3 regions of the Blastococcus sp. SYSU D00820 genome follow, and region 3 is predicted to be linked to each of the others. Evidence: predicted binding sites of a transcription regulator. Region 3 holds the regulator's gene; each other region holds the start of a gene.
What was found. Region 3 encodes LexA, which represses DNA repair genes until DNA is damaged. Its sites were predicted from a motif close to TCGAACANNTGTTCGA; they were not measured.

Region 1 (3,269 bases), on a different contig from region 3:
GAGGCCGGCGATCAGCTCGCGGGTGTCCTCCGCCAGGCGGCGGCTCGTCACAGCGAACTGGACGGCACCGCTGGGGGCCACCGTGCCGTCGGTGTCGAGCAGAGCCGCGAGCAGCGCGCGTCGCTGCGCCACCGAGGCGCGCAGGTAGGCCGTGGGGATGTGCTTGTCGCCCAGGACGCCGAGCGAGCGCAGCAGACCCGTGACGGTGCGGTCGTCGCCCTCGCCACCGTCCGGGACCGGCAGCCGCAGCGCGTACCGGCGGTCGCTCGCGAGCGGGGTGACCACGAGACCCTCGGCCTCGATGTACGCCGCGATCTCCGGGTCGGCGCTCGTGTAGTGCGCCGCCTCCGACGTGCCGTCGCCGAGCCAGACGCCCAGCGCGTAGGGCGGCAGCGGCAGGTCGGCCTCCGGCAGGTCCAGGGGTGCGGCGTTGGTGACGCTGTGGTTGAGCCGGGCGTCCCTGGTCGCCAGCCGGACGGTGCGGGCGAGCTCCTCGGTGGTGCGGACGGCGGCGACGGTGCGCTGGCTGCGGTGACGGCTGTAGCCGACCCGCGCGGCCTGCGCGCTCTTGCGGCTGGCGCGGTCCTCGGTGAGCCACTGGTGCTGGGCGTCGGCGACGATCACCGACCCGTCGGAGAAGTGCACCTCGTAGCAGGGCCGGCCGGTCATCACGTCCGTGGCCGCGACGACGGTGGTGGGGCGCCCGTCGGAGCCCAGCACGCGGTCGCCGACCCGGATCTCCCCCATGGTGGTCCAGCCGGAGGGCGTGGCGATGGGGGTGTCGAGTGCGAGCGCCTTGCCCACACCGGGCCGGGCCGCGATGACCACCATCTGCCCGGCCTGCAGGCCGTTGGTGAGCTCGTCGAGATCGCGGATGCCGGTCGGGACGCCGCGCGCGGTGCCGCCCCGGGAGGCGATCGCGTCGAGCTCGTCCATCGTCGGCTGCAGGACGTCCTCGAGGCGGGAGTAGTCCTCGCTCATCCGCTTCTCGGTGACGTCGTAGATCTCCTGCTGGGCGCGGTCGACGATGTCGTCGACGTCGCCCCGGCCGCCCGCGGCGCCGTAGCCCAGCTGCACCACGCGGGTGCCGGCCTCCACCAGCCGCCGCAGGACGGCCTGCTCGGCCACGATGGCGGCGTAGTAGCCGGCGTTGGCCGCGGTCGGCGTGGAGGCGATCAGCGTGTGCAGGTAGACCGCGCCGCCCATCTTGGACAGCTGGTCGGTGCGGTTGAGCTCGGCGGCGACGGTGATCGCGTCGGCCGGCTCACCGCGCCCGTAGAGGTCGAGGATGCAGTCGAAGATCACCTGGTGCGCGGGCCGGTAGAAGTCCGCGCCGGTCAGCACCTCCACGACGTCCGCGATCGCATCCTTGCTCAGCAGCATGCCGCCGAGCACGGACTGCTCCGCCTGGACGTCCTGCGGCGGCTGCCGGTCGTACTCCGGCGCCGTCGCCTGCGGCCGGCTGAAGTCGTCGGCCACCGCCACGTCGGTTCCTCCATCCACTCACCGGCGCGCACCCGCGAGGCCCTGGCCGCTGCGGCCGGGCCTGGTGGGGGAGCACCAGAAACGCTGTACGCCTGACTCGAACGTGTGTTCGTGCCAGTCCTACCGGGGGGCACCGACAGTTCCGGTGCCGCGTGGTAGCCGGAGAGGACGTTAGGAAGTGGGGACGGACCCGTCCAACACCGATGTGCACGCCGTTCTGCACAACTTGTGGACAAGTCGGTGGACACAGGCATGTCGACATGTGGAGGAGTCGGGGGACGACGGCGTCCCGCCGTCCCCAGCTCGCGGCTGACCAGCGCGAAGACGACGCACGGGCTGTGGACGGGAGAAAAGCGCGAGAAATCGTGGTGTCGCGCCCCGGCGTGTCGCGAGCCGGGGAGCACCCGCCCCACAAGTCACAGGCAGGGAGTTCTCCACAACCCGCTCACCAGGCCGCCGGGAACCCGCGCGGCCCCCCTCCACGGGCGGCGGCCGGGCCCCACGAACGCCGAGAGGGGCGCCGGACCGGAGTCCGACGCCCCTCCCAGGGGTACTGCGCGTCCCTGCCGGTGCGGCAGGGACGGGTTCAGCCGGCGACGACCTCGATGGCCAGCTGGGTGCTCACCTCGGGGTGCACGCGGACGGTGACCGTGTGCTGGCCCGTGGTCTTGATGCTGCTGGGCAGCTCGACGCGACGGCGGTCCAGCTCCGGGCCACCCGCGGCGACGACGGCGTTGACGACGTCGGCGGTGGTGACGCGACCGAACAGGCGGCCGCCGTCGCCGGCGCGGGCCGGGACGCGGACGGTCAGCCCGGTGAGCTGGCCGGCCACGGTCTTGGCCTCGTCCAGCGAGCGCACCTCGCGGGCGGCGCGCGCCCGGCGCAGGGACTCGACCTGCTTCTCGGCACCGCGGGTGGCGACGATCGCCAGGCCGCGGGGCAGGAGGTAGTTGCGGCCGTAGCCGCCCTTCACCTCGACGGTGTCACCGGAGGAACCGAGACCGGTGACCTCCTGGGTCAGGATCAGCTTCATCGTGCTCATGGTCAGCGCGCCGTGGAGGTGTAGGGGAGCAGCGCCATCTCGCGGCTGTTCTTCACGGCGGTCGCGACATCACGCTGGTGCTGGCTGCAGTTGCCGCTCACGCGGCGGGCACGGATCTTGCCGCGGTCGGAGATGAACTTCCGCAGCAGGGTCGTGTCCTTGTAGTCGACGTAGGTCACCTTGTCCTTGCAGAACTGGCAGACCTTCTTCTTGGGCTTCCGGACGGGGGGCTTGGGCACTGGGTTCTCCAGGTACGACGTGATTCAGGGAAAGGCTGTGTCGGCCCCCTCGCAGGGGCCCACGCCGAGCGGAGCCAGACGTGGGGAGCGAGGGGGTCCTTGCTCAGAAGGGCGGCTCGTCCGACGGACCGGCGGGCGTCGACCACGGGTCGCTCGCGCCCCCGCCGCCGCCACCGAAGCCGCCACCACCGCCGCCGCCGCCGAAACCGCCGCCACCCTCACCGCGCTGGGCCTTGGTGACCTTGGCGGTGGCGTAGCGCAGCGAGGGGCCCACCTCGTCGACCTCGAGCTCGACGACGGTGCGCTTCTCGCCCTCCTTCGTCTCGAAGGAGCGCTGCTTGAGGCGGCCGGAGACGATGACGCGCGAGCCGCGGGTGAGCGACTCGGCGACGTTCTCCGCCGCCTGGCGCCACACGTTGCAACGGAGGAACAGCGCCTCGCCGTCCTTCCACTCCTGCGACTGACGGTCGAACGTCCGCGGGGTGGAGGCGACGGTGAAGTTG
Region 2 (3,269 bases), on a different contig from region 3:
TGCGCCGGGCTCATCCCCTGCTCGGCGGCGGTGGTGACCACGTCGAGCTCGGGATAGCGGACGGTGCCGATGCCGAGGTCCTCCCGGACGTCGACCGCACACTGCTCGGCCAGCCGGGCGGTGCGCTCCAGCAGCCGGAGGGCGGCGTCGCGGTCGGGGCCGACGAGGTCCTCGGCGACCTCGGCCATCTCCTTGCCCGACTTCAGGTAGCCCTCGGCGGTGCGCCGGTCGACGTGCCGCTGGTCGAGGGCGACCAGCCGCCGGGAGGCGTCGAGGACGTCGGCGGTGGGCGCGTCGAGGGCGTCGACGTAGCGGACGGCGTTGCTCAGCACCACCGGGACGCCGGCCTCCGCGGCGAACCGCAGCATCGCCTGGGCACGGGAGCGGTCCCCCCGGCCGCGGTGGTGCACCACCTCCAGCGCCAGCTGCCCCGGGCCGAACACCGACCGCCAGGCGGCCAGCCGCGCGGCGGCGACGTCGGCCCGGCCGGCGGCCAGCGCCCGCCCGACCGGGGAGTCCGGCCCGAGCAGGGCGACCAGGCCCAGCGGGTGCTCGGCGGCCAGCGCCAGCGAGCTGACCGGCTCGCCACGGGTGCCGCGCAGGTGCGTGGCGCTGGTGAGCCGGCACAGCGACCGCCACCCCTCGCCGTCCCGGGCCAGGAAGGTGACCCGCGGCAGCCGCGGGTCGACGCTGGCCCCGCCCCGGGCCGGGGACCGGCGCCCGCGCGCGGCGGCACCGCCGGGCTCCTCCGGCGGGCCGGGGCGGCGCGACCGGTGCCGCGGCCCCGACGGCCCCTCCCCCAGCACGTGCGCCAGCGCCGGCGGGACGGCGGTGTCGACCGTCGGGGTGACCGCGAGGTCGACCCCGAACAGCGGCCGGATGTCGGCCGACCGGCAGGCCAGGGCGAACTTGACCGCGCCGTAGAGCCCGTCCCGGTCGGTCAGGGCCAGCGCCCGCATGCCGTGCTCGGCGGCACGCGCGACGAGGTCGGCCGGGTGGTTGGCCCCGTACTGCATGGAGTAGCCCGAGGCGACGTGCAGGTGGACGAAGGGGTCGGTCACCTCCGGCGGGAGGTGCCGCGCGGGGTGGCGCCCCGCGAGGTGGTGCCCCGGTGCGCGGTGCCCCCGACGACCCGGGGCCGCGGAGCGGGCTCGGGCGTGGCGGCCAGGCAGCTCTCGACCACGGTGAGGAAGGCAGCGACGTCCCGGACCAGGTCGTCGGCCTCCCGCTCGGTGACCGCGTGCGACAGCCCGGCCTCCGCCGCCGCCCGCTTGGCGGCGCCGGCGGCGAAGAAGGTGGCCCACTCCCCCAGCTCGGGGGCGACCTCGCCGAGCAGCACCCAGGCGCTGCGCGGCCGCCGCCGGCCGGACTCCGGGCGGGTGCGGGCGGCCAGCACCGCCGCGGCGCCGCGCAGCGCACCGAGGTGGGCGGTGGCGTAGCGCTGCCGCACGTCGGTCGTCGCCTGCGCCTCGGCCAGCCCGCGGTGGGCCTGGTCGAGCAGCTGGGCGGCGGCCACGGGCACCGGCGGGGGCAGGGGCAGCTGGTCGGCCACGGCGTACACGGCGCCCATCAGTCGTGCACCCGCACGAGCGACCAGCGGTTGTCCGCGGCGTCCCAGCACAGGTCGTAGACACCGGCGAAGCTCATCCGCGACCGGCCGGCGCGCACGGCCTCCAGCCGCCACACCTCGCGGGGGGCGACCAGGTCGGCCGAGGCCCCCTCGCCCGGGGCTCCCGCACGCCGCCACCACGGTGGGGTCTCCACCCAGGAGTCGAGCAGCTCGCCGACGACGTACCGGGACTGCCCGCGCCAGAACTGCACCGGACCGAGGGGCCCCCGCTCCACCTGGACCTCCTCGCCGACCCGACCACCGACCCCGTCCAGCACCCGGCTCATGTCCACTCCCCACCGCTGTCGCACCCGGCGCGCCGGCCCGACCCGCACCGCGGGTGGGGAAGGACCCGGCCGGCGCGGAGAGCGACGCAGTTCGAACGCCTGTTCGAACACGTCGAGTACACCCGACCCCCGAGCCGCCGTCAAGCCGGACGCGCCCCGGCGCGCCGGCCCCGTGGGTCCGGCGGGCGGAGGGCAGCCCGGGGTCGCGGTCCCGCCCGGCGCACCCGCCCCCGGCCGGTGGCAGGATCGGGACATGAGCCGACCCGAGCACCCCCGGGTGGCCGAGATCGCCCGCCTCCTCGCCGAGGCCGGCGCGACCGGCGAGGTGCGCGAGCTCCCCGACAGCGCCCGCACCGCCGCCCTGGCCGCGGCGCAGCTCGGCGTGCCGGTCGGGGCGATCGCCAACAGCCTCGTCTTCGACGTCGGCGGCGAGCCCCTCCTGGTGCTCACCAGCGGCGCCCACCGGGTCGACACCGACGCGGTCGCCCGGCTGCTCGGCGTGCCCGAGGTCCGGGTGGCCCGGCCGGAGTTCGTGCGGGAGCACACCGGCCAGCCGATCGGCGGGGTCGCCCCCATCGGCCACCCGGCGCCCATCGGCACCCTCGTCGACGTCGAGCTGGCCCGCTTCCCCGAGGTGTGGGCGGCCGCCGGCCACCCCCGCACCGTCTTCCCCACCACCTACGACGAGCTCCTGCGGCTCACCGAGGGCACACCCGCCGAGGTGGGTCCCGGACCGTCGGAGACGGCCTTCCCCGAGGCGGTACGCGCATGACCGGCACCACCCCCGCGACACGGGTCACCGAGCTGCCCACCCGGTGGATGCGCGACCACATGCACGAGGCGCTGTCCATCTACGGCGCGGCGATGGGCTACTCCCCCTCGGTGGTCGCCGGCCGCTACGGCTACGCCATCCAGCACACCGAGCGCACCGGCTTCCGTGCCGTGGGCGCCTTCGCCGAGGGGCCCGACGGGGAGCACCTGGTCGGCTTCGGCTACGGCTACGAGGTGGCGCCCGGCCAGTGGTGGCACGACCAGGTGCGCGCCGCGCTGGACCGGCGGACCGCCAAGCGCTGGCTGCCCGGCGCGTTCGAGGTGTGCGAGCTGCACGTCCACCCCGACTACCAGAGCCGCGGCCTGGGCCGGCAGCTGCTGCACGCCCTGTGCGCCGACCTGCCCAACCCGGTCGCGCTGCTGTCCACCCCGGACGCCGACACCAAGGCCTTCCGCCTGTACCACGCCGACGGCTTCGTCGACCTGGCCCGCGGCTACCACTTCCCCGGCGACGCCCGGCCCTTCGCGATCCTCGGGGCGCGGCTGCCGCTGCATCCACCGGGGTCCTCGCCGGCGAACTCCCCGGCGTGACCTCCTCCGCC
Region 3 (3,269 bases):
GGCGGGGAACTCCGCGGTCAGGTCGGCACCGTGCCGGCGCCGCCGCTCGGCGCGTGGCGCGGGCTCCGACCCCGCCGGGGCGGACCGGCGGCCGGCCGGGCGGCCGTCGGCGGCCAGCAGCTCCCGGAGGGCGGCGCGGCTCATGACCACGGTCGCCGGGTGCAGCTCCTCGGCCCGGACAGCGGCCGACGGGGTCACGGGCGCGGCGACGACCACCGGGACATCCACCTGCGCGACCTCGACCTGCGGGGCCTCGACCCGGCGGGCATCGGTCGCCGAGGTCTCGGCCGCGGGCGGCTGCGGCAGCCGGACGGCGGTCAGGTCGATCCAGGACGTGCGTTCCACCCCGTCGACGACCGACCGCACCTGCGCCTGGGCGACGCCGCCCTCGTGCCGCCAGCCGAGCATGGAGCCCGGCCGCCAGGTGCCGGCCTCCTCGATCTCGACGTCGAACGACGATCGGGCGAAGGCCGCTGCTCGGCCGTCCTGGGTGTTCCGCACGTCGAGGACGCTAGGTCGCCGACCCCCAGGACCCGGCGCAGGACGGGGCGCGGAGGGTTGACGAAGATCAGCGACGAGGATTGTGGGTGTGTGGTCGTCCACACCCCGGGACGCCCGCCGACGGCCGGTCACGGCAGCTGGAGGACCTGGCCGGGCACGAGCACCGCGCCCTCGAGGTCGTTGAGCTCCTCGATCGCGTCGACGACGGCCCGCACGTCGGCCTCACCGCCGGACACCTCGGTCGCGATGGACCACACCGTGTCGCCCGGCTGGACGACGACGCTCTCCCCGCCGGCGAGCTCCAGACCGGCCCCCGCTCCGCCGCCGACCACCTCGGAGACCAGGACCGCCGCTCCCACGCCCGCGACGATGCCCAGCGCGGCCACCAGGCGGCGCCCGCGCCGGGTCAGCCGCAGCGGTGCCGGGCCCGCGGGTGCGGCGCACCCGCCGCGCACCGGCCGCGGCGCGCCGGCCAGGCGCACCGGGCGGCCACCCGGCCGGGCGGCGGGGCGGGCCGCCCCCGCGTCGACCTCCCGCCCGGCCGGCCGGGCGGGCACCGCCCGCACGACCGGCGGAGGCGGCAGGAGCCGGAGCGGGGGGCGGCCGGGAGCCGCCGGCACCGGGACCTCCACCGGCACCAGGGGGACCTGCTGACGCACGCTCGCCGCCACGGCTTCTCCTCGCTCCGCCCGGCACCCCGGGCACTCCCTCGATCGAACGCGCGTTCGATCGAACGTCCGTACGAAGTCCTACCGCATGCCGCCGACAGAAACGACCCGACACGGCCGGACTTCGAACGTGTGTTTGAAACCGGCGCCGCGAGGCGCTACCGTCCGACCGGGACCCGCGCCGGCGCAGCCGCCGGCGTCGACGACGGGCCGCGGGGTGCGGCCGGCGAGGAGGAGACGTGGCGGGCACGAGCAGTTCAGCGGGCGGTGACGGCTCCGGCCGGAGCGGCCGCGGGAGCGCGCCGGTGGCCGAGGCGGCGCCGTCCGCCCAGGTCCGCACCTTCCCCGACCGGGGCGAGGCCGGCGACGGGCTGACGCAGCGTCAGCGCCGCGTGCTGGAGGTCATCCGTGACTCGATCGAGCGCCGCGGCTACCCGCCGTCGGTCCGCGAGATCGGCGAGGCGGTCGGCCTCTCGTCGGCGTCCTCGGTCGCCCACCAGCTCACGGTGCTGCAGAAGAAGGGCTGGCTGCGGCGCGATCCCAACCGCCCGCGCGCCCTCGACGTCCGGCTGCCGGGCGAGCTGGCCGCCGCCGAGTCGGCCCCGGCCGCCGCACCGGCGCCCGCCGGGGAGGAGACCGGTTCCGCACCCACGTACGTGCCGCTGGTGGGCCGGATCGCCGCCGGTGGCCCGGTGCTCGCCGAGCAGGCCGTGGAGGACGTCTTCCCACTGCCGCGCGAGCTGGTCGGCGAGGGCACGCTCTTCATGCTCAAGGTCGCCGGCGACTCGATGGTCGAGGCCGCGATCTGCGACGGCGACTGGGTGGTCGTCCGCCAGCAGCCGACCGCCGAGAACGGCGAGATCGTCGCCGCCATGCTCGACGGCGAGGCCACGGTGAAGACCTACAAGCGCCGGGACGGGCACGTGTGGCTGCTGCCGCACAACCCCGCCTACGAGCCGATCCCCGGCGACGAGGCCACCATCCTGGGTCGCGTGGTCACGGTGCTGCGCCGCGTCTGACCCGCCTCGGCATCGCCCAGGGCCCCCGTCCGCCGTCGGCGACGGGGGCCCTGTCGTGGGCGGGTGGGGCTACTCCACCTTGCGCCGGCGCAGCTTGCCGCCCAGCCAGACGAGCAGGCCCGCCACGGCGGCAGCCGTGAGCGCGGCCGGCAGCGGGTTCACGCCGGACTCGCTGCCGGCGAGGGCGTCGGCCAGGGAGTCGTCCCCCGGTGCCGCGGCAGGGCTGTCGGCCGCGGGAACCGGGACGAGCACCAGGTCGCTGGGCAGCCCCTCGCTGGCCACGACCAGCCGGCCGTCGGGGGCCACGGAGATCGCCTCGCCCTGCGGGGAGGGCGGCAGCGCGACCCGCACCGGATCGGTCGCCAGGGCCGCGGCGACGTCGGAGCCGGACAGCGGCCAGACGTAGGCGTCGGTGTAGGTCCGCAGCGCCACCCAGCGCCCGTCCGCGGAGACCGCACCGCCGGTCACCATGAGCTGGCCGGCGCGCCCCACCGGCCCGCCGGCCGTCCCGGTGAGCATCAGCTCGACGGTGCCGACCCGCTCGAGGCCGACGACACCGTTCTCGACGAGGGAGGAGACCGGGCGGTAGACGCCGCTGGCGCCCAGGAACTCCTTGGTGACCACGTACGGGGTCCCGTCGGGGGCGAGCAGCAGCGCCTCGGCGTCGTGCGGCCCGTCGGGATAGGTCAGCCGGTGCACTCCGGCGGAGCCGTCCGGGCGGAGCGCGATCAGGGCGACGGTCGACCGGTTGCCGCGGTTGTCGCCGGTGTCGGCGATCCAGACGGTCCCGTCCGCGGCGACGGCCAGGTCCTCCGGGTCGTAGGGGTCCACGGCAGCGGTGTGCACGTCGACGACCTGGCAGCCGGCGTCGAGGGCGTAGACCTCGACCTGGCCGCCGCCGTCGTTCATCACCAGGACCGCGCCGCCGGTGCCGGCGACCAGCCCGGAGATCTCCCCCAGCCGGGGGTCGGTGATCTGGCACTGCGTCTGCGGCGCGGCGGCGCCGGTGGGGTCCTCGGCGGCCGCGGGCAGCGGAAAGCCGAGGGCGAGCACGGCGGTCAGGGCCGAGCCCGCCGCCAGA

Region 1: the regulator LexA is predicted to act here: its motif matches at 1,583-1,598, upstream of ACI79R_RS00670 (replicative DNA helicase).
Region 2: the regulator LexA is predicted to act here: its motif matches at 1,988-2,003, upstream of ACI79R_RS10370 (DUF6504 family protein).

The regions. Positions count from the first base shown of each region.
Region 1 covers NZ_JBJGZW010000001.1:144,358-147,626, reverse strand. Annotated here, with positions in the region: gene ACI79R_RS00670 (replicative DNA helicase) at 1-1,485, opposite strand, end outside; gene rplI (50S ribosomal protein L9) at 2,072-2,518, opposite strand; gene rpsR (30S ribosomal protein S18) at 2,530-2,766, opposite strand; gene ACI79R_RS00655 (single-stranded DNA-binding protein) at 2,870-3,269, opposite strand, start outside.
Region 2 covers NZ_JBJGZW010000007.1:114,537-117,805, reverse strand. Annotated here, with positions in the region: gene ACI79R_RS10380 (DNA polymerase III subunit alpha) at 1-1,061, opposite strand, end outside; gene ACI79R_RS10375 (SAV_6107 family HEPN domain-containing protein) at 1,058-1,570, opposite strand; gene ACI79R_RS10370 (DUF6504 family protein) at 1,570-1,896, opposite strand; gene ACI79R_RS10365 (YbaK/EbsC family protein) at 2,150-2,668, shown strand; gene ACI79R_RS10360 (GNAT family N-acetyltransferase) at 2,665-3,258, shown strand; gene ACI79R_RS10355 (phytoene desaturase family protein) at 3,255-3,269, shown strand, end outside.
Region 3 covers NZ_JBJGZW010000019.1:44,120-47,388, forward strand. Annotated here, with positions in the region: gene ACI79R_RS17980 (hypothetical protein) at 1-501, opposite strand, end outside; gene ACI79R_RS17985 (LysM peptidoglycan-binding domain-containing protein) at 630-1,172, opposite strand; gene lexA (transcriptional repressor LexA) at 1,409-2,188, shown strand; gene ACI79R_RS17995 (hypothetical protein) at 2,258-3,269, opposite strand, start outside.